Regions from separate parts of the Fictibacillus sp. 5RED26 genome, predicted to be linked through region 3. Evidence: riboswitches for the same ligand, from Rfam matches in the RefSeq annotation. Region 3 holds a riboswitch; each other region holds the start of a gene.

Region 1 (10,325 bases), 410 kb from region 3:
CTAACCGGATTACCCCGCCTATAGAAGGCTGGTTGAGTGCTTCTTGCATCAGAACACGTTGTTTGATGGATATTTTCCTCCCCATCATAATAACGACTAATGAAGCAAATGACATGACCCCAAGTCCTCCGACTTGGATTAAGAACAAGATGACGATCTCACCAAAGAGTGTGAACGTTGAGCCAGGATCAACAGTAGCTAAGCCTGTTACTGTTGCTGCTGAAGTTGCAATAAAAAAAGCATCTACCCACGATAACGTTTTTTCATGGGCAATAGGAAGCTTTAACAAACACGTCCCAACGAAAATAAGAAATAAAAATAGTAACGCTAAAAACTGAGGAGGGTTTAATCTAATTGGGTTGTGCAAAAAACGTTTATGCTTTCTAACATGTAGTGCCAATGCTTACACTTCCTCATCCTCAAAACGATTTAGATCTTCGTTACGACCGATCACGACAAGTATATCCCCATATTGAAGAGATACATCAGCAATCGGTGAAACGAGTATCTCATCTCCGCGTTTGATTGCGACGATATTACATCCATAGCGTGCACGAACATCTAGATCTGTTAGCGTCCGATTCACTAGCTTATCCGTTACACCTATCTCAACAATACTGTGTTCATGCGATAGCTCAATAAAATCAATAATCTTTTCAGAAGATATGAGTTGAGCAACGCGAAGCGCCATATCACGCTCTGGGTGGATAATACGGTCTGCTCCTAGCTTTTCCAACACTTTATGATGATAGTCATTCTGTGCTTTTACCCATACTTTTTGAACGCCTGCTTCTTTTAAAAGTAAAGTAGTTAAGATACTTGCTTGGATGTCTTCACCGATCGAAACAATTACCTGTGTAAAATTTCGGATTCCTAAAGACTTCATTACGTTTTCATCCGTAGAGTTAGCTTGAACAGCCTGAGTAGCTATTGTTGCAAACTCATTTACTCTTTCCATATCTTTATCTATAGCTAGAACATCATAGCCCATCGTCGCAAATTCTCGACAGATGCTGCCTCCAAAACGTCCTAAACCAATTACTGCAAACTGTTTTTTCATTATGGTCTCCCCTTAAAATCCATGAAGTTTTTGCTTCGTTGTTCTCTAGCCTTGCTGGTCAAGAGGTATATAAATTTAAGTAAAAAAACGCAAAAAAAGACCACACAAAGAAGCGGGTCCGGTTTTCCACCAAATTGACCTCTCCAGTGACATGACGCTTACGGGGTTAGCTGTCGGATTAGGGATTGGAGTATCCCTTTTTGCAAATAGAGCAAAATTCACCCCAAAAGATTGGTTCCCCCGTTTTACAGTAGTTTCACCATAAAAATAACTGTAAATTCAGCGATCTAAAGCCTGCTAAATTTTGAATTACATATACTGTAATCCTCTATCTTTTAAAAGTCAATCCATTTTTTTAGTGTTAACAAATACTTTACATTTTACCTGAAAATTGAAGGATCAATACTACTATTCCAATCAACCAAACATAGACAGCAAATCCTTTTAACGTACCGGTTTGAAGGAGTTTGATCATCCACTTTACAGCCACATATCCAAATAGAGCCGATGCTAAAGTACCGACCAATAAGGCTGAATAAGAGATAGGTGGATGTCCACCCGTAAATAGATCTTTTGACTGCAATACTACTCCTCCTGCGATAGATGGTATGGATAATAAAAAAGAAAAATAGGCCGCTGCTTTTTTATCGATCTTGCAAAAGAGCGCTGCTGCAATCGTTAGTCCTGATCGTGAAATAGCAGGAAGAATAGCCGCACCTTGAAACGTACCGATCACAAGTGCATCCCTTATTGTTATATCTTCAATCCCTTTATATCCATTTCGCTTATAAGAATCCGCCCACCAAAGCAAAAAACCTGTAATTAAGAACTCCCATCCAACCGTGATCCCGGTTTTTGAGATCTCTTCAAAAAAATCTTTAAATGCTAGTCCTATAACAGCGGTTGGAATCGTTCCAGCGATAAGCAGAACTCCCGTTTTGCTGAGTGGTCTTTTTATAACTTCTAAGATTTCTCTCCAATAAACCGTCATCACAGCAATAAGTGTTCCTATATGAAGCATGCTATCAAGAAACAACCCGGCTTCTTCTAGCTGAAACACTTGCCTGCCTAGAAGGAGGTGTCCTGTAGAACTGACAGGCAAAAATTCTGTTATCCCTTGCACAATGCCTAATATTAAGGCTTCGAGCCAATCCATAAAAAAAACCCCCTCAACTTTCATGGTCTCGTACAACCTATTCATGAGGAGGATTTTCTATTCTAGTTTTTTGATATCAATTTAGTGTTACTAACGAGCATTTGTGATTAAAGTACACCTGAGAAGAGACGAGCAAACGATTCCTTTGTTCGTTCCCACAAACCTCTTTTGTAAAACTCTACGGGCTTCACTTTTATAGATTCCACCATGTCTTCTTGATATTGTTCTACAAGATCTGAGACAGATGATGTATTCAGCAAGAATACGTTCACTTCGAAGTTAAGGTGAAAACTTCTCATATCCATATTAGCTGTACCGATTGAAGCAGTATCGCCATCAATAATGATTACTTTTTGATGCAGAAATCCTTTTTTGTAGGAATAGATCTCTATTCCAGAACGCAGTAGCTCTGGAAAATAAGAGCGCGTTGCATATTGCGTCAAGAATCCATCATTAATCTCAGGAACCAACAAACGGACCTGGACACCTTTTTTTGCTGCCACTCTTAAAGCCGTTCGAATCGCTTCATTAGGAACAAAATATGGTGTTGCGATCCAGATCGATTTCTCTGCACATGAGATCAAAGAATAGAATAGATCACTCATGATTCCAAGCTGAGTATCAGGACCACTTGCCACCACATGAACAGTACCATCCCCTTCAGCGGGGTATGCTCTTGTAAGATGATTATCTTCTAAGAGATCTTCTCCACAAACATATTCCCAATCCATTAAAAATATGGCATGAAGAACTTGAACAGCTTCTCCTTCCATAACCATGTGTGTATCGCGCCAAAAACCAATCTCCGGATCTTCTCCTAAATACTCAACGCCTACATTCAAGCCCCCTACAAACCCAACCTTCCCATCAATAATAATAATTTTACGATGATTTCTGAAATTAAGCTTTTGATTGAAAAAACCATATCGAACAGGTAAGAATGCTTCAACGAGAATTCCTGCTTTTTTCATTCTGTCGATATCATATTGCTGAAGAGACAGACTTCCTATCCCATCAAACAAAAATCTAACTTTCACGCCTTCATTCGCTTTTTTTATTAAAAGGTCAATAATGTCTTTACCAAGGCGATCTGAACGAAAGATATAATACTGAATATGTATATACTCCTTGGCTTCTTTCAGCCTTGCAAAAATTTCAGGAAACGTCTCTTGACCATTCTTTAAAATTTTCGAACTCGTTTTTCTGTTCAAACGCGTAAGTGTGATGTGATGAGCATGCGTTGCAAAGCACTGCTGATGTCTTTTCAAATCACTAAAGTCCGGCTTTTCTTCTTGTTTAGATACCCTGATCCACTCGTCTCTGTCTTTTTTTCGTTTCGATTTAAAAAGGTGGCCTTTTAAATAAAGCTGTCCAGAATACAGGTAGAACATATATCCGATAAACGGAAATAGAATTAATACATAAATCCAAAGAAGTGTATGTTGAGCTGTTCTGTTCTCGAGCATTAACGAATAAATCGTATACAGAATCACTGCGATGTAAAGGAGCCCAAATACCGTTTTGATTATCACATATCCTTCTGCAAAGAAAACGATGTATAAACAGACAAGTAACAATAGTGTGAGGAAAAATTCCCATATTCGTTTCATGCACGTGCTCCTTTTTTACCAATCTTCTCTTTCTCTCTTTATTCCCTTCCCCATGTAATTAAAACAAGGGGCTCTTCTCTTTTTATACCATTTTTTCTTAGGATTTGCAGAAATCACGACTGTTATGAAATTAGGTATTGTTTCAATCATTCGAAATGGTTTTTTTGTGTACGCATTGGGTTGATAGACAGACGCTTCGGAAATTTGCGTGGCCGATCGGTGGTGAATTTTGAATTGGACAGATTATTGGGTGGATCGGACAGATTATGTAACCAATCCGACAGATTAATCTTCAAATCGGACAGATTCACTAGTCAATTGGAAAAATTACCGTCATTAACAAAACGGCGCCCATGCATAGACTCCTCTATAGCACTTACTGTCGACTTTGACGAAAATACTGTCCACTCTTTAAGTTTTACTGTCCACTTCTGATGATTTACTGTCCACTTTTGTAAGTTTACTGTCCACTCTGCTATTTTTACTGTCCACTTTAATTTTCCGCAAAAATAGAAACACATAAAAAAGCTCCAGAGGTTATCACCACCTCTGGAGCCAGTCAACATTCTTTATTCAGCTTTCGCTCCATTTTCTTTCCAGTAGTACTCTGCCACAGCATCTGCCACCGCTTCTGCACTTCTATACAGCTCGTCCATGTTGTTATCCACTCCGCCAAACTCAATGAGTAAAGCATGGTCAGAAAGGTCTTGATTATAAACACCATTTCCTTGAGTCTTGTTTTTTCCAATAACCCCACGGCTTAATCCAGGGTATTTTTTATCTAAGATCGCGTTGATCTCTTGTGCTGCTTTTTGGTTCTTCTCAAAATTAGGATTCGCTTTACCGATAACGAATAAAGTACGCGCATAGGACTTACCATTAATTTGTGTTGTTGTAGACTTTCCTCTCATAGAATCTCGATGCAGATCAAAGATTAAATCAATATCATTGTTGCTCGCCATCGCACTTTCAACTAGTGTACGTGACATCGGATAACTCTTTCGATAGTCTGTGTTATTTTTCCTCAAAAGCTCCGTCATGTTTGTCATATCGACGGATGTACCGATTCCTCTCGCCTCTAATTCTTCCCCTAGCTTTTTCCCTACCATCGTGATGTTGACTTTAGAATGAATAGCATGATCAGGATTTGTTACTCCTTTTAAGTGAGGTAAGAACGATTCCCAACTGTGCGAATGATAGATATAAGCAATTTTCTTTCCACTCGTTGTTTGACCTGGTGGGTTCTCTGAATCAGATGGATCAGGATCTTCTAACCGCTCGATATCTTGAACTTCCGCTTCCTCACCACTTAATAGAAGTTCCATCGGTGGTGGTGACTCATACGCTAAGTTTGTATAATCCGTTCCTTCCCCAGCAACAATGATTGTTGAATCATAGAGCGCAAAGCCAGGAAGTTCGTTTCCTAACAAACTTCGGATATCACCAGGCTTGATGCTTGTTGTTAATTCGAACAATACACTTGATAATGCAGGCGGTTCACTTTCTTTTGGAAGCTCTTGCGTGAAATATCGGTTTTCCCAACCTATGAAATAGACAAGTGCTTCTCCAGAAAATTCCGTTAACCACTTATGCATGGTTGATGAACTCAATCGATATTTGTGCTCAAAGGATGTGATGAAGCTAGTGGCAACGACAATAAATAGCATGGCTCCAGCAAGTAATAATGGTAAACGCTTCATATTCAATTGCGGGGTGAACATGTATAGCCCTCCACTTCTGTTAACGTTTCTATCACATCCTATGCAGCTAATCATTTAAATAGAATCCAATCTATGAAAAAATAATAGAGACTTATCTTCCTTGGCTTACTAATGCTCTTTTAATCTGAAGGTTTGTTTATGAGTGAGGTCTTTAGGAAGAAATCGAGGTCTTGTCCATAAAAAAAAACCAGTTCTTCAACTGGTTTGTGATGTAAGGACGATCTCGTCTGGGTTTGAATGATTTCCGCTAGCTAGCTTTTCATAAATATCAATAAAAATACCTAATTCCTCTGGAGATAAGTGATTCAGATAGCTACTTATTGAATCAACTCTCTCATTTTCAGCCTCTCGTAAAATTTCGTGTCCTTCGTCAGTAATCTCTAAATAAACAATACGACGGTCAAGGTCACTACGGTAACGACTTACAAATCCACGCTTGTACAAACGATCCGCACCAACAGTTATCGCACTCGGTTTTACACCCATATAGTCAGCCAATTTTGAAACGGTCCATTTATTTCTGATACACAACGTCTTCAAAAGTACAAACTGTGTTTTCGTTAACTCCTTCTCTATAGCAATCTCCGGGTGTAAACGCTTTGACACAATGTAATGCACCTTCTCCAATCTCTCCACATAGGACTTCAAATCCTTATTCCCCATACTATGAACCTCCAGCCTCTAAGTTGTAATGCGAGTATTATACTAACATTATACAAGAATTTTCATAACATTTGAACTATTATTTACAAATAATGTGTAAAAGAGTTGACGACCAGCATATAAATAGGATATATTACGTTCAAATATATTTGAACGTTTCAGGAGTGTTGAACATGCAGGAAATTTATCATATTCGGGAAGTTGAGCAGTTAAAGGTTATCTCTGACCCCTTTCGCATTAAAATCCTTTGGGAGATATTAGAGGAAGCAAAGACTGGAAAGATTTTATCAGATCTACTAGAAGTCCCTGCACCAAAGATTCATTATCATTTAAAAGAACTTGAACGCGTTGGTTTAATAAACGTTGAAAGAACAGAAGAAAAGAACGGCATTATACAAAAGTTCTACAGACCAGTTGCTCATTCATTTTCAATTGCCGAAATATTGCCCGATCAACGGCATGCAGTGAAAGATGAACTCTCCGATGCACTGAAGGAGAATATATTAGTTTCTTTAGAGAAAACAAAGTCTATGGTGCGCAAATTAGATCCTGAAGTACTAGCTTATACAGATTCTCCTCTTAAATTTGGTTATAGACATGTAAAACTTTCTTCTGATCAAGTAAAACTTCTACATGACAAAGCAAAAGAAATATCAGACTTAATTTCAGAATTTAAAAAGAACGAGAGTGACGATGGTGAGATCTATCATTACTTTATGCTCTCCTTTCCTTTGAAAGAGACACCGTATCCGGAAGAGGAGCTCCAGTAAGATGGCCGAAACAGTAGCTGTACACCATAAAAGTGAAAAAGAGTCCCTATTCAAAAAGCGTTCCTTTTTATTCATATGGGCGATAACAATCTGTTCTTCTTTTTCAATCGCCATTTTTCAATTCTCACAGAGCTGGTACGTCGTAAAGACTCTAGACAAAGAAGCTTCACTCGGCATTGTATTTATTGCAGCCAACGTTCCTCGTATTTTATTTATGGCTATCGGCGGCGTTCTAGCAGATCGAGTCAGTCGAACGAAAATTTTATTCGTCGCTAACTTTTTAAGAACCCTTTTGTTAGTTGGCTTGTTAATCATGCTTGCAACAGGACATCTCTCCCTCCTATCGTTTATCATTTTCGGTTTGTTTTTTGGAGCACTCGATGCTTTCGTCTGGCCTGCAAACGGATCACTTCTACCTAATGTTGTCGATCAATCTCAATTAACACGTGCAAATTCAGTTATTCAGACCACCCAACAAAGCTCACTAATCCTTGGTCCGATGATCGGAGGGCTTCTTGTTGCAAGCAGTGGAGGATATATGCTCTCGTTCGGTGTACCTGCTGTGATGCTTCTACTCGCTGCCATTCTTGCTTCTTTGCTAAATGTCCCTGCAACCATTAGTTCAAGCACAGCAAAACCAAGCATGTGGCAATCTATAAAAGAGGGAATTGATGTAGTTAGACAATCCGCTTTTTTAAAGGCGCTCTTTCTTAGTACGATATTTCTAAATGTTTTCGTCATCGGGCCTTTGATGATGGGCTTGCCGATCTTCGTAAAAAACGTGCTCGACGGAAACGCACTTGAATTTAGCTTTATTGAAGGAGCTATGGCTCTAGGCATGCTGATTAGCTCCGTTATCATAGGTATCCTAAACGTTAAAAAAAGACGCGGTCTGATGGTGACGGTCTCTTTATTCGCCATGAATATTTTCTTTTTCTTATTTAGTCAAAGTTCCAGCCTATATGCTTGTATGTTGATTATTTTCTTCATTGGAATTACGTTCCCCGCAACCAATATTCCGCTAATTTCAGCGGTTCAGTCTTCTGTAGATAAAAACCTACTAGGAAGGTTGATGGGATTGCTTACCATGGCAAGCATGGGGCTCGCTCCATTATCACTTGCAGCCACATCACTGCTCATCTCTTATGGATTTTCTATTGAAAACATTATGTCAGGAGGTGCAGTATCTTTAATTGTTGTTAATCTTTTGATCATGTGGAAACTTCCTGCTTTACGAAAAATGGAATAGGTGGTGTAGATGATGAAAGTCTTACTTATTGGCGGCACTCGTTTTTTAGGAAAACATGTAGCAGATTCTTTTAACAACAATCATCATGAAGTAACTTTGTTTCATAGAGGGAAAACAGCAAAAGAAGGTGTAACTGAAAACGTTCATGAGATTATCGGTGACAGAGATCTCGATCTGTCCTTACTTGAAAATGGGTCATGGGACATTATCGTTGATACGTGTGGTTATTTTCCTAAACAAGTTCGCAGATCAGCTGAAGCACTCCATAAAGAAGGAACTTTCTACATTTTTGTTTCTTCCGTATCTGTTTATGAAGATCAGTCCGTTCGAAACATTACGGAGGACTCAAAAACGGCTGAACTTACTGATTCTAATATCACTGAGGTCGGTGAACATTATGGTGCTCTTAAAGCAGCTTGTGAGCAAGAGGTGTTAGATGTATTCGGTAATAACGCTTTGATCGTTCGTCCTGGCTTAATCGTTGGGCCATATGATTATACGGACCGTTTCACTTATTGGCCAGCTAGAGGTGTTCGAGGGGGCGAAATTTTAATTCCTGAGATGAAAGATCCGACCGTTCGATTCATTGATGTTCGCGATTTAGCGAATTGGATTGTAAGAATGGCTGAAAACAAGGAAAATGGAATTTATCAAGCTGTCGGTGGCGTGTATGATTTCAATGAGGTTGTTCATAAATGTCTTATTAGTCAAGAACACTCAACAATAGTACCTGTTCCCGAAACTTTCTTATTAAAGGAGCACGTCGGCGAATGGGTCGAGTTGCCACTCTGGATCTCAAGTGAAGATTATCGTGGTTTGGATTATGCGGATGATTCGAAAGCAATAAACAAAGGCTTGCTTTTTAGACCAATAGAAGAAACGATAAAAGATACTGCTGATTGGTCTCTCAGCCGAAACTTAAAACCAGACGATTGGAAAGCCGGCCTAAATCCTGATAAAGAAAAGACGCTTCTGAAAAAATGGAATGAAAAAGTGAAGTGATATTTTTGAACTTAACAAGCCATATTATTTTCAATAAATCTAAAAATACATGAATGCCCATGGCACTTGTCCATACCAATTGTCTCCTTAGGACATATAGTATGATTGTGAGATACAAAATCTCTCCTGTTGGCAAGAGGCCGGCAGAGCAATTCCCTACCCCCCATTTCTTCATCATGCGTTCGGTTTTCTTTACCATAATCCTTTCTTAAGGATTATGGCTTTTTTTTATTCCTTGATAAAAGGGAGCTCCCTGCATTAACTCCCTTTTTAAAGGACAAACCTTTTACCTTGGAAACCGCTTAGGATCATCATTAAAATGGATATATTTTTTCAAGTGGTCAGGCAGTTCACCTTTTTGAAAAACGTGTTGAATATCAGAAAGCGGAATCTCCAAACGTGCCAATGACGGATACAATGGAAGAATTTCTTTTGGTTCATAGGTTTGCTGATAACTTGTGATAGCTTCATGTGTTTCTTTTTCAACACTTTGTCGATACGCATGAATCTCTTGAATCTGTTTGACCATCATTAAGTACTCTGCTTTTAAACGTTCAAGCTGATGTATTTTCTTTTCCATGCTATTTTTCGCTGTGTCTAATTCTCTATCGCGTGAAGAGTAAACAGTTTTTAAATACTCAGATAATCGGTCATCACGGTTTTCTTTTAATTCATCTAGCTGTTCCATTGCATTACGTTCTTTTTCCATTGCTAAAAGGTACTTATTCTTTACTTCTGTAAGATCATCCATCGTGATTTTTGAGTTTCTTACACCATAAGCATTTAGTAACTCTTCATATTCATTTGAAGACCATTCTTTTTGTTTATGTAGTTGCTGCCACTTTTCTTGAGCGCGAGCAATATCAATATCGTATTCTTTTTTCATTTGCTTAAAATGATTTAATTCAGGATACATAACAATCTCCCTTCGAGTTTCAACATTAATAGTATTCGGGAGGGATTTTGGTTTAACGTCTCGAATGATTAAACAACTGTTTAAATCGGATGATGTTTTGGGTATCAGCGAAGTACTTGCATGTTATTGATTTCCGTTCCAGGCGCTCGCTTTCCGCGGGGCAGGCGGTGAGCCACAT
Region 2 (10,325 bases), on a different contig from region 3:
ATACATAAGCTGTGTCTGTGTCTGTTGTTTCTTCAACGTCTACAGGTAGACCCGCAAGTTCAAGTGCTCTTGTCATTTCTTCATCATTAAACATAATTTCTTCGTCTATTACAGAATAAACAAGACGAGCTGCTTTTCCTTCCACAAACGTAACCGCATACTTATCATTCTGATAGTAGTTTACGATAGCGGGAACGAATTCAGTCGTACCTGAGTAGCGGAACTGAATCTTTTCAGAGCGGGTTGGTTTACCCCATCTGTCGCTTATTTGTTTTTCTGAAGAATTTGTTAGTTCACTAGCAACAAATTGATGCTCGCTAGTTAGATAGTCCGTTTGTTCACTATCACTATTTTCTGATTCACCTTCTGCATTGCTGTTGTCATCTTCAGTAGTTGTTGTCTCAGTTGCTTCTGAATCTTCTTTTTCTGGTTCAGATGTGGAATTATCAGTAGATTCTTCTTTCTCTGCTTTTGTTTCAGAAGTTCCTTGCTCATTTTGTTTCGTATCCTTTGAACAAGCTGTTACAGTTAGTAACCCAATTATAAGCAATAGCGTAATAAGTTTTTTCATGATACTCCCTCATTATGTAATTCATATTGTTTAACAGACACTTCCAATGTTAACAAAAGAGTATAAAAATTGAAAATGAAAACTTTGGCAAATGAAGAAACTTATATCCTTTTAAGAATAGAATGACATTTAAATACCTCATTTTCATAAAATAAGGATATAGCTGTTATCGCTTTTTTGTTGTTTCCAAAGTAGTTGATTACATCTCGTGCCTATCTATTCACTGGGGGCACTTTGCAATGCTTTTATTAAAGAAGTCATTATCAGTCGAATGCATGGAGGATTATTTCATTTTGTTAACAAATCAACTACAATATATGGTAGACATCCATTTAAAGGCATGAATGCGGAAGGGCAGGTGGAATGGGATGCAGTATATTGTGTATGATTTAGAAATGACAAACCGGCTCTCAGAGATTATTGAGATAGGTGCCATTCGAATGGTCGAAGTTGATGGTGAGCTTAAAATTTTGGATACGTTTCAATCATTCGTTCAACCTAAAATGGATAAGTTGAATACACGAATTACGAATCTGACTGGTATCACCAAAAAAGATTTGATTTCTGCTCCTGTTTATACAGAGGCAATTGAAAATTTTAGATCCTGGATCGGCGTAGAAGAATATTATCTTTGTTCTTGGGGACCAGAAGATAAGTGGGCACTCATTACTGATTCAACTTTTCATAAAGCAGATACGGATTGGATCATCAACCATAACGATCTGCAATTTCATTTCAGTATGCTCCACGATAGTGAAAAGGGATTCCGTTATGGGTTGTCGCGTGCACTCCAGGCAATGGAACTTGTTTATGAAGGATCTAAACACAGAGCACTAGACGATGCCATGAATACAGCTAGAATTCTCACAAAGATATATAGAAAGATCAAATTTGTAAAAAACCCGACTTCTTTTTTAGAATCAAAGCTTTTTGAGCCTGAAAAATTAGTCTATAAAACAAAGTCTGAAGTGAATGAGTCTCCCTTTGCTTCCTTATCAAAGTTATTTAACTAAAGTAATTTTAGTTTTAAATGTAAACTTTTCAATGCAAACAGTTAACCATTAAGACGAGGATAGGACTTATTCCCTGTTTATTCGACTTCCTTCGACATAAATGTATAGGTATTATAGGGTAAAATCCATAAAAAGTAAGATATGTCGTCATTTGACGAATTGTTTTTGTAGGAAAATGACCTTAGTTTCGATAATAATAGTAAGCGTAGGGGGTGTTGTTGGTGGATACTACATATTACATAACCAATAAAAACAATCAGTTGTTGGAACTTTTGAACACGATAGACCATTGCTTGACAGGTGCAAGACTTGAGGAAGTGGATTCAATAATCAAATTAAAAGAAGAATTGTTAGCAAATGATGGTATACATATAACTCCAGAGCAAATTAATAATATTATTTCCTTACTGTTATCATTTGTCCCTAATACAGTCAGAGAAGTTGGTTAATTGAGAATCTCTTCATAAAGAGGTTCTTTTTTACTACCTAGAGTTTTATTCGCTCATATATTTTGCTTTCAGGGGGTAAAGTCGTAAAAAAAATAAGAAGTGAAAAAGATCACTTCTTATTTAGATTCCTCTACTTCTTTTTTTGATTTCAATTCATCCATTTCATTCTTAAATCTTTCTTGTAGACAACTTTTGTGACCATATAGGACCAACATGTCTCCTTCTTGTATTTTTGTCGTATAACTATCCTTTCGTACTGTTACGTCTCCTCGCTTTATAAATAAGACAATTAGATCATCTTCTGTTTGAATGACGTCTTTTAATTGTTTCCCCATAATCTTAGAATCTTTATGTATAGGAATTTCTACTACAACATCATCCTCTTCAAAATACATAACATCTCTTAAAGGAAGATCTGCTAAGTTATAGCTTTTTTCCATGTGACTCTCAAAAGAACGTTTCATGTATTTTTTTAGTTTAGGTACGCTTAAGATTAAATATAAACTGATGAGTACTAAAATAATGATTCCAAGTTCGATCGAACGAAATTCATCTGATAAGATGCTGCTTATCGATGAGATGATAACCGCTAATGAAAAGACTCCGAACAAAATGAGAAACGTACTTAAACGTCTGCGTACCGGATGCTCCAGAATCAACTCTGATTCTCCTGTCGTAAATCCAGTGGCTGTAAACATTGAGATGACCTGGAAGCGAGCGATTTCTTTTTTAAGACCAGTTAACGTGAATAACAGAACGTTAATTTCAATCACAATTCCTATGATGGCAAAATAAAGCAAAGTGAATAAAAAACCCACAAAGGCACCTCCGTTAAAATTCTTCTCTACCTGTATACCCTTATTTTCTATTTATATAGAGGAAATAAAATATTTTATTCGTTTCATAAACATATATAGCCCCTCATATAGTTTGGTACAGGAGGGATGTAGATGATAGGTTTTCTTATTACCTTAGTGCCCGCAAGTCTATTGTGTGGAGGAGTTGCTATGTTGATTCATACATTCGTGAAAAAAGATTCATATCAATACGATCAAGAAAATCTTTGGGAGGATACATCACTTACATCTGAAGATTATCGTTTGAAATAACAAATTAACACATTCATTACTTGATATTTTCCCTCGTTATGGTAAAAAGTAATATAACAATAACTTGTAACAGAATCGAGGATTTGATGTGCGGAAAGTATCAAAAAGATGGTTAATTGGTGGTACAGGACTAGCCCTCATACTATTCCTTATCTTTCAATTTTATGGAGAAACAGAAGGGGCGAGCGATACACAAACTCTGAAGGTCGTTGCCCTTGGAGACTCATTAACGTATGGAGTTGGTGACCCATCCAAAACAGGCTATATCGGAATCGTTAAACGAAATATTCAGCAGCAAACAGGCAGAAATGTAATCATTAATAATTTTGGGATCAGTGGACAGCGTTCCGACCAATTGTTAAGACAATTGGATAATGGAGTCGTGATCAAGTCATTAAGACAAGCAGATCATATCTTTGTTTTTATAGGCACAAATGACTTTCGTCACGCTGCCGGTTGGAACTTTCGCCAGTTGCCTCAGCAAAAATTAATGCTCGGAAAAGAAAAGCTAAGAAACAATTTAACTAAAACACTGACAGTGGTGAGGGAAAACAATTCGTTTGCACCGGTTTACGTATTAGGTCTTTATAATCCTTATTTTGGGAAAGAATACGATCCCACAGCTGCAGAGAGTATTAAGACATGGAATGAAGCAATCGTTGAGGCGAGCAAAGAAAGCACGCTTACAAAGTATATCTCCACATTTGAACTCTATGAAAACGTTGAGAAAGAACTGTATTTTTCTGATTCTATACACCCTAATAGAAGGGGATATAACAGATTAGGAAATTGGGTTTATAACCAGTGGAAACCTTTAAACCAGGAATGATCTCTTAGAAGTAGATACTTCTAAGAGATTTTTTTTGGTTTTTTTTAATTGCTTCTTTTGGATAGAACCATCCTTTGAGAAAGTAGTTGTTTTCAGGTTCCAGGGCGAACGGTGAGCGTCGTTTGTGAGTTTCGTTTTTTATAAGTATTACCTCCGAGCTTGTCCGAACCTGATACTTGGCATCTTTCACTCCAATCAGCTCTTAAAGGAGATTAGGATTTGAGAGCAATAATCCATCAGAGAAAAACATTTAAAAAAACGGTTGACTTGAGAATGATTATCATTATAATTAAAAGTGAAGTTGATAATCGTTTTCAATTACTTATACATAAAAGGAGTAACTGACATATGTTTAAAAAGAATCTTTTTACGGTTGTTACAATGGTCCTACTAGCTGCTTTAGTCTTAGCAGGCTGTGGTAAATCAAACGAGGGTGCGAGTTCGAATAATAATGAGACAAAAAAAGAAGAAGTAAACCTATATACAAGTCGTCACTATGAAGTTGATGATAAAATCTTTGCTGATTTTACAAAAGAGACAGGAATTAAAGTCAACCTTATTAAGGGTAAAGAAGATGAGTTGATCGAGCGTCTTACAAGAGAAGGGAAAGCAACAAAAGGAGACCTTTTCTTCACATCTGATGCTGGACGTTTACACTGGGCAAAAGATAAAGACCTCTTACAGAGTGTAGAAAGCGAAACTTTGAATAAGAATATTCCTGATAATTTAAGTGATAAAGACAATCAATGGTTCGGTCTAACAAAACGTGCACGTGTTATCGTATATGATCAGAAAAAAGTAGACAAATCAGAACTATCTACTTATGAAGCGTTAACTGAAGACAAATGGAAAGGTAAAGTACTGATCCGTTCATCAGAAAATATTTACAATCAATCATTAGTATCATCCTTTATTTCATTAAACGGAAAAGATGAAGCGAAGAAGTGGGCAGAAGGGATCGTTAACAACATGGCTCGTGATCCACAAGGTGGTGACAAAGACCAAGCGAAAGGTATCGCTGCTGGTGAAGGTGATGTTGCTATCATGAACTCCTACTATTTTGGTCAGATGTTGAACTCAGAAGATCCTGAAGAAGTGAAAGTTGCTAAACAGCTGAGTGTGTTCTTCCCTAACCAAGAAACAACAGGAACGCACATCAATATTAGTGGTATAGGTGTTACGAAACACGCTAAGAACAAAGAGAATGCTATAGAATTAATGGAATATCTGTCTAGTCCAAAAGTTCAAGAAGTATTTGCTGAAGCCAACTACGAGTATCCGGTTAATAAAGAAGTAGAACCTTCAGAGCTTTTAAAGTCTTGGGGTCCGTTTAAAGAACAAGATCTTAACCTTTCTGAGTTAGGTGAAAACAATGCAGATGCTGTTAAGATTATGAATGAAGTCAGCTGGAAATAAACGTTAATATTTTGCCGTATCACGATTTGTGATACGGCTAATTCCATGTAAAACAAACAACAAGAACAATGCTGATGAGTAAAGAAGGTGAATATATTGTATTTCATTCGAAAAATGAGATCACAGTTTAATAGTTGGGCTTTGCTTAGTGTGATTTTTTCTACTTTAATCCTTTTACCGGCTTTGCTCATCATGGTTCAGTTATTCGCTGAGAGTAATGAGAATTGGGAACACATTAAAGAATTCATGTTGAAAAATTATATCGTAAATTCCGTGACACTCGTTGGTTTTACTGGTCTTTTCACAGTGCTGATCGGTGTAAGTGCGGCATGGCTAGTTTCCGCCTATAAAGTTCCTATGCATCGGTTCTTTAAGTGGGGTCTTATCCTCCCACTTGCGATTCCACCATACATTGGGGCCTATACGTACCATGGTATTTTAAATTATACAGGCGTCATTCAGACGTCACTAAGGAACCAGTTTGGTATAAAAGTGGACCAAAAGTTCTTTGACATCATGAACATACCCGGTGCTGTTTTTATCTTTACGATGTTCCTATATCCATATGTATATATCATCACAAAAAGTTTCTTAGAAAATCAGTCATCATCACTGATTGAGAATGCACGGTTGCTAGGAAAAGGCTCGTTCATGACATTTATACAAGTCGTCCTTCCTGTGTCACGTGCAGCGATCGTTGGTGGAGTTAGTTTGGTCATTCTTGAAGTTTTCAATGATTACGGGGTAGTAAAGTATTTTGGTATTCAAACATTTAGTACAGCAATATTTCAAGCGTGGTTTGGGATGGGAGATATCTATTCGGCTATCAAGTTAGCGGGTACTTTGATGTTTATCGTAGTTTTGATCTTGATCTTAGAAAAAGTAATAAGGGGCAGGAAACAGTATAGCTATTCCACTTCAAAAGTCCGCCCGTTACAACCTAAAGAACTTAAAGGTTGGAAAAAGTTCGCTGTGCTTAGTTTTTTCATCTCTTTATTTGCTCTAGCTTTCGGAATTCCTTTCATTCAGCTTATACATTGGGTGTATATGACTTATGACGTTATTTTAAATACTGCTTTTGTTGACTTGATTTGGAACTCGGTCTTTGTTGCTTCTATAGGTTCAGTTCTTATCATTATCGTCGCTCTAATTATCGCCAACTTTAGTCGTCTATCAAAAGGTTGGATGGGGAAGCTTTTTTCAAAAATAACGGTTTTAGGGTATTCGATTCCTGGAGCTGTAATTGCAATAGGTGTATTGACCTTATTTCTCTCACTAGACGAAAAGGTATTCACGTTATATGAATGGTTAGGGTTAGAGCCAACTCTTGTGCTGAGCTTAAGTATTAGTATGCTGATCTTTGCCTATGTGGTCCGTTTTCTAGCAGTTGGTTTTAACTCCATCGAATCAGGCTTTGATAAGGTAGGAACGGTTTTCACAGAAGCTTCTAGGACATTAGGTATGTCGGTAACGAAGACGTTTTTTAAAGTGGATATTAAGATGATTAAAGGTGCTATTGCTGGTGGTTTTATCCTTGTTTTTGTAGATATATTAAAAGAGCTGCCTCTTACTCTTATCCTTCAGCCTTTTAATTTTTATACGCTAGCTACCAAAACATTTCAATACGCAAGTGACGAACGTATTCACGAAGCCTCTGTTTCATCAATGGTGATTATTTGTATAAGTGCACTTTCCATCTTCTTTTTACACAGAGTTTTAGAAAAGGAGCCAAAATAATGTTTGTTCAAATCAAAGACTTAGCGTTTCATTATAAAAATTCGCGTAACCCTTTGTTCGAAAATCTTTCTTTAAACTTTAATCAAGGAGAAGTTTCGGTGATCTTAGGAGAAAGCGGAAGCGGGAAAAGTACGTTACTTCGTCTTATAGCAGGACTAGAGGTGCCCTCAAGAGGATCGATCCTCATAGATCAGGCTGTCATGAATGATACATTTCGTTTTGTTCAGCCAGAAAAACGTGGTGTAGGTTTGGTTTTTCAAGATTATGCTTTGTTCCCTCATATGACGGTTGAAAAGAACATAAAATTTGGCTTAACGAAAATGAATCGTAAGCAGAAGCAAGCACGCATGGAAGAATTATTGGCTATTGTGGGAATGGAGGACTATGCTTCTCGTTATCCTTATGAATTGAGCGGTGGACAGCAGCAGCGTGTTGCACTAGCTAGGGCTATGGCTCCAAATCCATCTTTGATCATGTTTGATGAACCATTTAGCAATCTCGATTCTAAGCTTCAACTACAGATTCGGGATGAATTACAGGAAATTTTAAAACGTACGGGGATCACTTCTATTTTTGTAACTCACGATGAAGAGGATGCTCGTGCCATAGGGGACAGGATCATACTGATGAACAATGGAAAGATACAGGATGAAGGGCGTCCAGAAATGGTATTGAAGAGGAATAAAGAACAATTATCACTCGCATACGTATAAAAACAAAAAACCGGGATATCCCGGTTTTTATTTTTGGCTGTTTTATAAAGAATTGTTACTAATAGATCTTTTTGAATTTGCCTATATAACTGTTGATTGGAGTGGTAAAGTGACACGTATGAATGTTGTTCACGCCTGCCCCATGGAAAGCGAGCAGCCTGGAACGGAAATCCACACTTCCAAAAGAAACTATGTTTTAAACAGCCTTATTTTTTAAATTGAGTATCTAATTTACCGTTCATATCGATTAAAAATCCGATTTCTCTTCCTAATAATTCACCTAATTCTTTTGCTTTCTTTTCGCTTTCGTTCTTTATTTGTTCAATCGTAAGTTCACCTTTTAATTTGGATGCTCCAACGATTATACTTAATTCACCTTTTTCATAAAATACGATTTTCATTTACAATACCTCCCTGAAAAATAGAACCTTATATATAATTCGTTTTTTTCTATATGCTTATGGGGTAGAAGTGAGAATATGGAAAAACATTCATCATGAAACAATTAATTGGAATAAATAAGCATAGTGAGTATTCTTGACAAAAATTTATGTATGTTGATAAAATTAGAGCATATTATATATGATTCGCTGAATTCGGATGTTCTATTCCATAGAATATCTTGAAGCGGGGGAACCACGATATGGCTTATAAAGCCTAGGGATGAATTTGTGCATACACAAAAGGGACAACTCTCAATTTCCTAATCCGACAGCTAACCTCGTAAGCGTTTTTGGAGAGAGAACTCTATACATGGGCTCAGTCTATGTGTTGCGGTGTATTCCCACGGAAAATCCTCTCTATTTTCGGTGGGTTTTTATATGCAACAAATAGGGCATGTATTAGTATAAAATTTCTTCATCGTACTGCACACTAAATAGTGAGAAGATTTTAACAAAGGGGGTACTTTATTATGAAATTGTCTACAAAAATTTTAATTGCACTTGCACTTGGGGTTGTCGCGGGATTAATTCTTAATCTAGCTGTACCAGATGCTTTTTCAACACTGGATAAATACGTTTTAAAGCCAGTCGGGACATTATTCTTAAACCTTATTAAAATGTTAGTTGTTCCAATTGTTTTTTTCTCAATCGTACTTGGAACTGCGGGATTAGGTGATCCGAAGAAACTTGGAAGAGTGGGTGCCAAAACGGTTGGGTTCTTCTTAGGAACTACAACAATTGCGATTACGATCGCGATGGCTTTAGCGCTTATCTTTCAACCAGGTGTAGGGGACTTTAAAACAGAAGGTGCTAAGTTTGAGCAACAAGAAGCGCCAGCAGTTACGGACACGTTGCTGAACATTATTCCTACTAATCCAATTCAATCGATGGCTGAAGGAAACATGCTTCAAATTATCGCGTTTTCCGTATTTGTAGGATTTGCTTTAACGATGTTGGGAAGCAAAACAAAAGGTATTATGGATTTAATTGAACAAGGTAACGACATTATGATGTATCTTGTAAACCTAATTATGAAATTTGCTCCATATGGTGCTTTTGCATTGATTGCTTCAGCGGTAGGAAGTCAAGGAATGGATGCTATCAAAGCGATGGGCTTATACATGAGCGTAGTTATTTTAGCTTTATTCATCCACTCTGTTGTCGCGTATGGTGGTTCAATTGCTCTATTTGCAAAGAAGAGCCCGCTCTGGTTCTTTAAAGGCTTTGCGCCGGCAATGTCAGTTGGATTTAGTACTTCTAGTTCAAATGCAACACTTCCAATCTCAATGAAAACAGCTCAAGAGAATTTAGGTGTTCGAAAATCGATAAGTGGTTTTGTACAGCCGCTTGGTGCAACGATTAACATGGATGGAACAGCTATCATGCAAGGTGTTGCGACGATTTTTATCGCTCAAGTATACGATGTTAACTTAGGTTTAACACAGATGCTTACTGTTATTTTAACGGCAGTGCTTGCTAGTATCGGTACAGCTGGTGTTCCTGGAGTTGGATTGATCATGTTAGCGATGGTATTGAACTCTGTAGGATTACCTGTCGAGGGTATTGCCTTAATCCTAGGTGTTGATAGACTTCTTGATATGCTTAGAACAGCTGTTAACATCACTGGTGATGCTGCTTGTGCTGTAATCGTTGATAAAGGCGAAGACAAACATCTTGGGACTCGTGAACAAGAAGTTAGTGCATAAATAATCACTTCAAAAGGCCGCGGTGTATACATATACCTGCGGCCTTTTTGTATGCCCATTTCCCTAGTTTACAAATGTTGAGTAAATAAATGTAAGCACTAATGAAAAATCATGGTAAAATAAGAAGATACTTAATGAGATTTCGGAGTGATCTTCTTGGAAAAATGGCTAGAGATACTAACGCTTGCAGCAAAGATCCTATGGGTACAGATTCAAACCGCTATTAATCCTATCATCGAGTTAACAGAGAGCGCGATGAACTCTTTTTGGTTTGTCTTTTCACTCACGATCATCACAGGCTACGTATTACTAAGGCTTGTACAGAATGCAATTACTTAT
Region 3 (10,325 bases):
ATGGAATAATAATCGCATTAAAGATTAACGCAGACAGTATGGCCGACATCGGTGAGCCAAGCCTCATGACATTGAGTACTTCCATCTCAGGAATCGCCAGCATGAACATCGCTGGGATGATGGCAAAATACTTCGCAATATCATTCGCGATACTGAATGTTGTTAACGCACCACGAGTCATTAGCAATTGTTTCCCAATGGAAACCACTTCAATAATTTTCGTCGGATCGGAATCCAAGTCTACCATGTTGGCAGCTTCTTTCGCTGCAGTCGTCCCACTGTTCATGGCAAGGCCAACATCCGCTTGTGCAAGTGCTGGTGCATCATTCGTTCCATCACCAGTCATCGCAACCAATTTTCCTTCTGCTTGTTCACGCTTAATTACAGCGATTTTATCTTCTGGTTTACTTTCAGCAATAAAGTCATCCACGCCGGCTTCTCTTGCTATTGTTTTAGCTGTTAATGGGTTGTCACCTGTACACATGATCGTTTTGATTCCCATTTTTCGTAACTGTTCAAAACGTTCTTTCATTCCAGGCTTTACGGTATCTTTTAAATAAATCAGTCCGTATATATGCTGATCCACAGCTACTGCCAGCGGCGTTCCACCTTCAGATGCAATTCGGTTTCCTTTTTCTTCAAGGTCATGTGGCACTTCTCCACCAGTTGCAAGTACCCAGTTTTTAATTGCGTCTACCGCTCCTTTTCGTACTTTTCTTCCATCTTTTAAGTCGATTCCGCTCATTCGCGTTTCGGCTTTAAACTCAATAAATTCTCCATCTTCACCAAGGTATTGATCAAACGATAAGTGTTCTTTTTTCATGAGTTCCAAAACGGATTTACCTTCTGGTGTATCATCTTTTAATGAACTGATGGCAGCCCATTCCCCAACTGATTTTTTCGTATCGAATCCTACTGGTACAAATTCGCTTGCCATACGGTTTCCGAATGTAATCGTCCCCGTTTTATCTAGGATGATCGTATTGATGTCACCTGCAGCTTCAACCGCTTTACCAGACATAGCGATTACATTAAATCTCGTAACACGGTCCATTCCAGCAATACCGATCGCGGATAAAAGTCCACCGATTGTTGTCGGAATCAAACAAACGAGTAATGCGATTAAGACCGGTACTGGTATGTCAAAACCTAGATACTTTGTAAAGAATGGAAGTGTTACAACTACAATCATAAAAACAAGTGTCAAACTCGTTAAAACAGTACTTAACGCAATTTCATTCGGTGTTTTTTGACGCTTCGCTCCTTCTACGAGGGAGATCATGCGATCAAGGAATGATTCTCCTGGATCTGCTGTAATTCGTACTTTAATTTCATCACTTACTACACGTGTTCCTCCTGTTACGGAGTTAAAGTCACCGCCAGCTTCTTTAATTACAGGAGCTGATTCTCCTGTAATCGCCGACTCATCAACAGAGGCAAGACCAGATATGACTTCACCGTCTCCTGGAATCATTTCACCTTGTTTTACAATAACGATGTTTCCTTTACGAAGATCAGCTGATGAAACTCTTTTGTGTTTACCGTTTTCAAGCACAAGGTTTGCATAAACTTCTTTTTTCGTTTTCTTTAATGAATCAGCCTGTGCTTTCCCTCTTCCTTCAGCTATTGCTTCAGCGAAATTTGCAAACAGGAGGGTTATAAACAGAATGAAGGTTACAGCAATATTGAAACCAACTTGAGTTTGGTCTCCAAAAAAGGTTAATAATAATGTAATTACAAAACCAATTTCAACAACAAACATGATAGGATTTTTAATCATTACCCTTGGATCTAGTTTAATAAAAGATTCCTTTATCGCCTGATTCACGATTTCTTTATTCATCATTGTTTTATTCATTTGTACTTCCTCACGATTCTTTTTCATCGGGCCGTTCCCACCTTTATTTGGAGGAACGTACTGAGATAATTCTTTTTTGGTCCTTAAGCCTTGAGCACCCATTATTCATTCACCTCTCTACAGCATCTATAATGTTAAATATTCGGCAATCGGGCCTAATACCAATACTGGGAAGAATGTTAAAGCCCCAACAATAAATACAGCCCCAATAAACACACCTGCAAATAGCCCGTTATCTGTTCTGAACGTTCCGATCGTTTCTGGAACGGTTCGTTTTACAGCCAATGATCCTGCAACTGCAAGCATCGTTACAATGGAAAAGAATCTTCCAAGATACATAACGATTCCGGTAGAAATATTCCAGAAGTTTGTCGCATCTCCTAATCCTTCAAAACCAGAGCCGTTATTTGCTGCTGAAGAGGTATATTCATAGATTACTTGTGAAATACCATGAAAACCTGAGTTCGAAATGGCCTCATGTCCGAGTGGTGTAAAGAAAGCTACAGCAGATGCTCCTAAAATAAGGAACGGGTGGATTAACAACGTCGCTGCAATCAGCTTCATTTCTTTACCTTCAATCTTTTTACCTAGAAATTCCGGGGTACGTCCCACCATTAATCCAGATAAGAAAACACCAATAATCGCATACATTAAGACGTTGACAAACCCTGCCCCTACACCGCCATAAACGGTATTTAACATCATATTGGATAATGTAACTAATCCGCCTAGCGGAGTCAGTGTATCATGCATCGTATTAACAGCCCCCGTTTCTGAAGCCGTTGTAACAACCGAGTAAAGTGAAGACTGAGCGACACCAAATCGTACTTCCTTTCCTTCCATGCTTCCTTGATCATGTTGCACACCTAGAGCATTGATTGCTTGGTTCCCTTGATATTCGGCACTTAGGGAGATGCCAAGGAACATAATAAACATCATCGTCATGGAAACGAAAAGAATACGTCCCTGCTTTGGATTTCCAACCATCTTTCCGTACGTAAACGGTAATGCCATCGGTAATAGGAGCATCAATAAGATTTGAATAAAGTTGCTCGGCCCGTTCGGGTTTTCAAACGGATGCGCTGAGTTAACTCCGAAAAATCCACCGCCGTTATTTCCTAATTCTTTTATGGATAAAAACGAACCAACTGGGCCAACTGCAATGTTTTGTTTTCCACCTTCAACTGTAGTCGCTGTAACCGTTGGATCTAATGTCTGCGGTACTCCAAGTGCAACGAAAATGAGTCCTGTTACAAAAGCGATCGGTAGTAACACACGAATGATACCCCTAACCATATCCACAAAAAAGTTTCCTAAAGACTTGCCAGATAGCCCACGAATGAATGCGATTGCTACTGCTAATGCTGTAGCTGGTGCAACAAACATCATGAAAAGAATGCCAATCATCTGTGAAAGATAGGATAAACCACTTTCACCACTGTAATGCTGCAGATTCGTATTCGTCATAAAACTTACTGCTGTGTTAAACGCAAGGCTTGGATCCATGTTTGCTATCTTACTCGGATTCAGAGGCAAACTGCCTTGGAAACGGAAGATTAAATAAACTAATAGAATCATAATCGCATTGATCACAATGACTGATGAAGCATAAACTTTCCAAGATTGATTTTTATTTTTCATTCCACTAATGGAATAAATCAGTTTTTCGAAAGGATAAAAGAGTTTGTTCTTATTCGAATAATTGAACGAGTTCGCTAAATAAATTCCTACTGGTTTTGCAAGTAAAAGAGCTATAAGTAGAGTTATAGCTATAGAGAGTAAACTGACTAACAACGGAAAAACCTCCTAAAATTTCTCTGGATTCAATAATACGTAAAGAAGATACACCGTTGTTAAAACGGCTAATCCAAACATGACAGTCATCATTTATTTACACTTCCTTCATCAACAACACTTGATGACCATTTTGCTAGACCCATCATTAAGACAGGCATTCCTACCATCAATAAAACCATCATCACATCTAACATTTTTACACCTTCTTTTTATTAGTTCATTGTTCTAAGTAACCATTCAGCATTAGAGATAAATTTTTGATAGCCTCTTGAGCATCACAACCTTCAATTCTAAGTGTGATCGGTTCGTTTTGATTTCTTGAATAGTGTGACAAAAAGAATAGATTAACGGATAGTAAGCCTTTCGCATTAATCTGTATGCCTTGATAAAAGAAAAGAATCTCACTTTCGAAAGAACCAGCAGCATTGACAAATTCATTGATCTGTCCGATCGACAACCTTTTTGGCAATAAAACAACTGACTCTGTCCCCATGTTTTCACCCTGCCTATCACTGGTTTGGATTTACAGAGGGAACATCTTTTCTTTGATGGGTTCCCTCCTGTAATTGCTTAACCTTTACTTCTAAGCGTGTCTTGTATGATCCATTTTGAGAGACTATGTTGAATCACACTTGCATAATAAGCATTCAATTGATCTCTTTTCGCTTTTAACAAAATCTGTTCAATTTCGTTTGGACTTAATCTCATAAATGAATTCCTCCGCTCTTTTTTTATGAAGAAAGTAAGAATTGAATATTTCCGGTTTTGTTATAGATTACGTAATCTGCACCTAACTCCTTATAAACTCTGGAAATATACCGTGTGTCTGATTTGATGACATAAACAGGTATGTTATAAATGCTGCGAATGAGTTCAATCGTTTGGCAGCATTCTAAAAATCCAGATTCAACAACAATGATTTTTTGAACAAAAGGACCTACCATCTCGATAACTTTACGCTTGTCAACATAATTCATGACATATACATGTTGAAACCCAACTTGTGAGAGTCTTTCTGCTTCTTCTCGGTTAGGAACACAGAGAACAAGAGATTGATAGTCTTCACACAATCTTAGTTTTGAAATAAAAACATCTGAAACTAGATCAGGAAACATAATGAGCACGTTCCCAGATGATTTCTCCATCGTTCCACCCTCCATCTCTTAAAGAAAACTAGGCTAACTTCTAGCCTCTCATGTCAGCCTTAGTTGCACTTATACTATCGTCTTAAACTTGTTAATACGCCGAAAACCATCGTGCCGACAAGTTATACTTTTGGATAGTGAAAAAAAGGCAACAAAAAAGAAGCCTGCGGAAGAGGAACTCTTCTCGCGGCTTCTACACATACTTGAATAAGCGTGTGAATACACGAAATTTGTTGCCTCTCTCTGTACGCTTACGGAGTTAGCTGACGGATTCGGGCTTGAGAGTAGCCCTACTCGATCTCTCGAGATTCACCCCATGCAGACGCAATGGCCTGCGATTGGTTCCCCCGCTTCCTAAACTTAGGAATTAAGCGATAAAGACGCATGATATAATAATCATAATTTGTAAAATTGTTATTATTACTCTTTTTTAATGTTCACCTTCCCTCTCCTACCACGCTTACGAAGTTAGCTGACGGGTTCGGACGGCAGAAGTCGCCCGACTTAAATAAGTTTCACCCCTGGCAGTGAAGAACTGAACTGCCGATGGTTCCTCCGTTCCAATAATGGATTCAGCGGTCATGGAAAAAATTTAAAGTTTTACGATAAGCAATATATTACTCCTGGTTTCAGCCGTTGTAAATCCATTAAAAACTCTAAAATATTCATATTTCGTATAAAAACGAATTAAATAAACTTATTTAAGAAACAAAAAACAAACAAATCATCTTTTTTCTTTTACTTTCTCAATTTTTCGATACATTTTAAAGAAAATAATAGTTGTAATATTCTAAAAAAATCCAAGTTTTGAACTTAAATTTTTTTAAAAAAATAAAAAAGCTAAGCAAATTTCACTTTGCTTAGCTTGGTTAAAACGATCTAAAATCCAATCTCTGTCTTTTAGTCCAGAGCCATACGCCTGTGAACAGATGGATCGCAAACACTACAAAGACAGCTCCATAACTTTCTGTAATCCAGCTCACAAACCAAATGATCGGTAGAGCTAAAAAAAAGTTAACAAGCAACAACACCCATGAAGTTCTCGCTATAGCTACAAAGAATAGAATAATTGGTAAGATTAAAAAAATCCAGAATAGTACGTTTTGAAAAGTTGCCATGACTTCCCCTCCGCTTTTCATTATAAAAGGGCTTCGCCATAATCTCCAGCTTTAAACTGGTACTTTTTCTAATTCAAATTCATTTTTGTTATCATTTTCTTCAATATCATACCTGGGTAGAGTGAACATGTAGAATAGTCCAACAAGAATCAGACATCCTCCCACAACCCAGAACAGCATTTCTACGGTTAGAATTTTCGGGAAAAACACAGCGATTAAACCGAGTGTCATGGTGTGAGATAGCATATTGATCGGTGTAATCCATCCTTGAACACGTCCCATCATTTTAGGGTCTACGATCTTAGGTAACCAGCCACCGATTCCAATATTGATTAATGGAATGCTAAACCCAGCCAATCCTGTAAAAATAAAGAATGTCAACACATTTGGCGCGATGGCGCATAAACCAAGTGACAATCCACTTACGAATAGACCAAGAACAATCGCATACGAGAGTCTGATCTTTTTAGCGAGCATCGAACAAATAACACTCCCTGTAAGGATAGATACACCAAACACGACACCCATCCACATCATCATTTGCTCGTAATTATCTGGAGCGAGTTTATATTTCATGATAAAAGCCGGCATAACTGACAATCCACCATTTACTATACCAAACAAGAAAAAACCAAAGATTAATGAAAGTAGAAGCTTAGATTGTTTAATGTAATTGAACCCCGCGACAAAATCCTTCCATACCATCTTAACACGAATATCTTTGAACCTGTGTTGTCCGTTCGGCAGACGAACATCTTCATCAACTCTCATACTCATAATTAATAATGCTGATATAACATATGTAACAAGGTCAAATGCAATTGCTCCTTGTATTCCTACACTCCAATAAATAAAAATGGCAATCATGTTCCCAAAAAGCATAAATAAACTACCTACCATTTGATTCAATCCAGCTGCAATTGCATAATCCTCTTTCGAGAGTACACCTTGTACCATCGCTTGATCAGCAGGAAAAAAGAATTTACCTACTGCACTTCTTAAGAATAAGATAGCAAAAATCAAAGGCATCCAGTCTAGCCATATAGCACCCATTAATAAGAGGCACAGCCCTGCACAAATCCAATCACAATAAAGCGCGATTTTTTGACGATCCATTCGATCGGCTAATACCCCTACGATAAAGAAAACAGCGAGTGTTGGCAGAGAATACATCAATTCTGCAAGTGTGGCATAAAACGGTTGTTCACCGAACTTATCCAACAAATAAAACATAAAAGCTGTAACGCCTATAATACTTCCCATCATTGAAGTAAAACCAGCAAAAAACAGCTTGCTGAAGTTTTTATTCTGAAACACTTTCAGAAACTCCTTCACATCATAACCCCCAACTTTACATAATTTGCATCATTACCATTTTCTACCTAATGCCATCAATTGTAAATAAATTCTTGTGAAATTTCATAAGAATGATTTAGCATATTCATTCCGTTTTCGGTGTTAAAATCAGCTGAATTTGTAAATGAAAAGAATACTACGATATAAAGGTTGAACTTTATGCTTTATGACGATACTCTAGACAGAGAGCATAATAGAGAGGATACTAACATGATTCATTTATTTTCACACAACGATTTAGACGGAAAATCATGCGGTTATTTAGCACAACTAGCATTTGGAGACAACTGTAAAATATCGTATTGTTCACATGGAACGATTAATGACCGTGTAGAGATGCTGCTTGATAATCCGAGAGAAAGAAAAACAGAAATTATCATTACAGATATTGCGGTTAACGAAGAATTAATGATGCGACTTGATGAACGATCTAATGCAGGTGGAAAAGTAAAGCTGATCGACCACCATGCAACAGCGCTTCATTTCAATGGGTTTGATTGGGGGCATGTTCAAGTTCGTTATGATGATGAACGTTTAACTTGTGCTACTTCCCTTTTCTATGAATATTTGATCGAGAACGGTAAGCTTAAACCAACAGGTGCGCTCGATGAATATGTAGAACTTGTGCGTTTATATGATACGTGGGAATGGTTTGACCAAAAAGTTGAAGCTAAGCGTCTTAACGACTTATTCTTTATCCTTCCTCCTGATAAATTTGAGGATCAGATCATGGATCGTTTAAAAGGTGATTCTTTTCAGTTTTCAGAAACAGAAACAACGATTCTGGATCTTGAAGAAGAAAATATTGCAGATTATATTAAAAAGAAACAACGTCAGATGGTCGAAATCTGGGATACTTGGTCTTTAGGCGAAGGATCTGAAGAGAAAACGTATAAGGTTGGTATTCTTCATGCCGAACGTTATCACTCTGAGCTTGGGAACGAGATCAATCGTGAGAATCCTCACTTAGACTTGATTGTGATTCTAAATATCGCTAACAAACGGATCGGTCTTCGTACCATTCATGAAGAGGTGGATTGTTCGATCTACGCCAAACAATATGGCGGCGGCGGGCATCCAAAAGCTTCTGGCGGAAACATGACTTCTGAAGCATTTGAAAAGTTTGTTGTTGCTGCATTCCATGAACAACCTAGACGAATCGATGCACCGAAGAACGAGCACAACGTGAAGGAAAATCCTGATGGCAGCTTATATGTGAACAATCATCGTGAAGTATCTAAGATCTATTCAGAAGATAATCAAACATGGCTGATCACACATAAGACACATCCGGTAGATGAAACATTTGCAAGCTATCAAGACGCTGAAAATTACGTGAAGCGCCATTTTGAGGGCTGGTTAATGCGAGATGATGAAGCGAATAACAATAACTAATTTATAGTAAATACCTTGGCTACAATTGCCAAGGTATTTTAATTTTGTAGATCACTTGTCATCATTTTCATTGAACCATTGACTCTGAATATCGAATATCTATGTTACATCATTCATGTGAATAGAATTGTGATTTAGTTAGGATAAAAATTGTAAAGACGCTTAGAACCAATGCTAAGCGTCTTTTCGTCTATTATTTTGAATGATCTTGCAACTGTTCTAACATACTTGTCAATGTTTTATTCAATATTGTAAGTTCATCTTTTCCCATCGGAATATTATCAACAAGCTGATCCGGTATACACTCCGCTTTTTCTTTTAGTGCTTCTCCTTTTTCAGTCACAGAAACAATTACACTGCGCTCATCTTGTTCTGATCGTTTTCTTTCAACAAGACCATTTAGCTCCATGCGTTTTAACATTGGTGTTAAAGTACCGGAATCTAAAAACAAGCGCTGGCCTAATTCTTTTACAGACAATGAATGTTTTTCCCATAAAAGAAGCAAAACTAAGTATTGTGGATATGTGACGTTGAGTTCTTTTAACAACTCTCGATAAAGCTTTGTAATCTCACGTTCTGCTGTATAGATTTTAAAACATATCTGATTTTCTAATTTTAACGTTTCACTTTTCATGATGTTTCCTTTCTTTTTATAAAGGGTACTTGCATTATAACACAATTTAGTTTTACACAATTAAATTGTTTGACTCTACAAAAAGTATGCGTTATGATGATTACGAGTTATTCAGTTGTACACAATTTAATTTTACACAAAAGGAGTGTTTGGAATGGAAGCATTATACACAGCAAAAGCAACAGCTGAAGGTGGACGAGCAGGTACAGTAAAGAGTGATAACGGTGTTCTAAATCATGAGTTAGCTATGCCTAAAGCACTTGGAGGATCTGGAAGTGAAAACGCAACAAACCCTGAGCAACTATTTGCAGCAGGATATGCCGCTTGCTTTGATTCAGCACTAAACCTTGTTGCGCGTCAAAGCAAAAAACGAATTGAATCGAAAGTTACTGCTGAAGTTTCTATCGGAAAAGATACAGATGGCGGCTTTAAACTAGCAGTAGTTTTAAACGTAGGTGTTAACGGTGTAACACAAGAAGAAGCTGAGGAATTAGTAAAGACAGCTCACGGTGTTTGTCCATATTCTAAAGCAACAAGCGGCAACATTGACGTTGAGTTAAAAACTGAACTTCTATAATAGAGGCAAAAAGGACCATTGTTTTGGTCCTTTTTTTATTTGTATTCTCCCTTATCCCTTCAATCCACCTCTTACCTTTCGTTTTATATAAAAAATATTCTCAGTTTCTATATCCATCCACATTGAACAATCGTATAATTATTCATAAATAAATAATTATTCAGAAATGAATATTTTATTTAACTGATAAAAGGACTGATGAACTTGAGTCAATCAAAAGATTGGAACGAAAATGAACAAATTCTTCATTCTTTAAAAGACGACATCTTGGTTACAAATGTAGAGGGTATAATCCTTAAAGTAAGTGAAGTTACAGGAAAAATCTACGGAGTAGAATCAGATAGTTTAATCGGAAAATCCGTTTATGATTTAGAAGCTCAAGGGTTATTTACACCGATTCTCACTCCAATGGTTGTAAAAGAAAATAAAAAGATTACGTTTGTTC

Evidence for each region. A riboswitch is a leader RNA that binds a small molecule or an ion and turns the genes downstream of it on or off. The one in region 3 is predicted to bind cyclic di-AMP.
Region 1: it holds a riboswitch for cyclic di-AMP, as region 3 does, so the genes downstream of both, IHV10_RS01120 (potassium channel family protein) here and IHV10_RS03240 (hypothetical protein) in region 3, are expected to answer to the same signal.
Region 2: it holds a riboswitch for cyclic di-AMP, as region 3 does, so the genes downstream of both, IHV10_RS16285 (dicarboxylate/amino acid:cation symporter) here and IHV10_RS03240 (hypothetical protein) in region 3, are expected to answer to the same signal.

What each region holds. Positions count from the first base shown of each region.
Region 1 is NZ_JACZDU010000001.1:198,688-209,012, reverse strand. It holds gene IHV10_RS01125 (TrkH family potassium uptake protein) at 1-400, opposite strand, end outside; gene IHV10_RS01120 (potassium channel family protein) at 404-1,060, opposite strand; cyclic di-AMP (ydaO/yuaA leader) riboswitch at 1,200-1,355, opposite strand; gene IHV10_RS01115 (undecaprenyl-diphosphate phosphatase) at 1,434-2,216, opposite strand; gene cls (cardiolipin synthase) at 2,324-3,826, opposite strand; gene spoIIP (stage II sporulation protein P) at 4,396-5,547, opposite strand; gene IHV10_RS01100 (MarR family winged helix-turn-helix transcriptional regulator) at 5,743-6,210, opposite strand; gene IHV10_RS01095 (ArsR/SmtB family transcription factor) at 6,384-6,980, shown strand; gene IHV10_RS01090 (MFS transporter) at 6,982-8,229, shown strand; gene IHV10_RS01085 (NAD-dependent epimerase/dehydratase family protein) at 8,239-9,231, shown strand; gene IHV10_RS01080 (hypothetical protein) at 9,518-10,147, opposite strand.
Region 2 is NZ_JACZDU010000004.1:283,678-294,002, reverse strand. It holds gene IHV10_RS16335 (hypothetical protein) at 1-571, opposite strand, end outside; gene IHV10_RS16330 (3'-5' exonuclease) at 940-1,584, shown strand; gene IHV10_RS16325 (hypothetical protein) at 1,806-2,033, shown strand; gene IHV10_RS16320 (TrkA C-terminal domain-containing protein) at 2,150-2,851, opposite strand; gene IHV10_RS16315 (hypothetical protein) at 2,984-3,142, shown strand; gene IHV10_RS16310 (GDSL-type esterase/lipase family protein) at 3,231-3,971, shown strand; gene IHV10_RS16305 (Fe(3+) ABC transporter substrate-binding protein) at 4,320-5,387, shown strand; gene IHV10_RS16300 (ABC transporter permease) at 5,502-7,124, shown strand; gene IHV10_RS16295 (ABC transporter ATP-binding protein) at 7,124-7,837, shown strand; gene IHV10_RS16290 (hypothetical protein) at 8,044-8,238, opposite strand; cyclic di-AMP (ydaO/yuaA leader) riboswitch at 8,416-8,582, shown strand; gene IHV10_RS16285 (dicarboxylate/amino acid:cation symporter) at 8,751-9,986, shown strand; gene IHV10_RS16280 (hypothetical protein) at 10,143-10,325, shown strand, end outside.
Region 3 is NZ_JACZDU010000001.1:610,099-620,423, reverse strand. It holds gene kdpB (potassium-transporting ATPase subunit KdpB) at 1-1,858, opposite strand, end outside; gene kdpA (potassium-transporting ATPase subunit KdpA) at 1,985-3,652, opposite strand; gene IHV10_RS23065 (potassium-transporting ATPase subunit F) at 3,665-3,733, opposite strand; gene IHV10_RS03255 (hypothetical protein) at 3,742-3,849, opposite strand; gene IHV10_RS03250 (HPr family phosphocarrier protein) at 3,873-4,148, opposite strand; gene IHV10_RS03245 (hypothetical protein) at 4,226-4,363, opposite strand; gene IHV10_RS03240 (hypothetical protein) at 4,387-4,800, opposite strand; cyclic di-AMP (ydaO/yuaA leader) riboswitch at 5,033-5,184, opposite strand; cyclic di-AMP (ydaO/yuaA leader) riboswitch at 5,242-5,388, opposite strand; gene IHV10_RS03235 (hypothetical protein) at 5,670-5,918, opposite strand; gene IHV10_RS03230 (MFS transporter) at 5,970-7,253, opposite strand; gene IHV10_RS03225 (DHH family phosphoesterase) at 7,485-8,669, shown strand; gene IHV10_RS03220 (MarR family winged helix-turn-helix transcriptional regulator) at 8,863-9,303, opposite strand; gene IHV10_RS03215 (organic hydroperoxide resistance protein) at 9,458-9,880, shown strand; gene IHV10_RS03210 (sigma-54 interaction domain-containing protein) at 10,079-10,325, shown strand, end outside.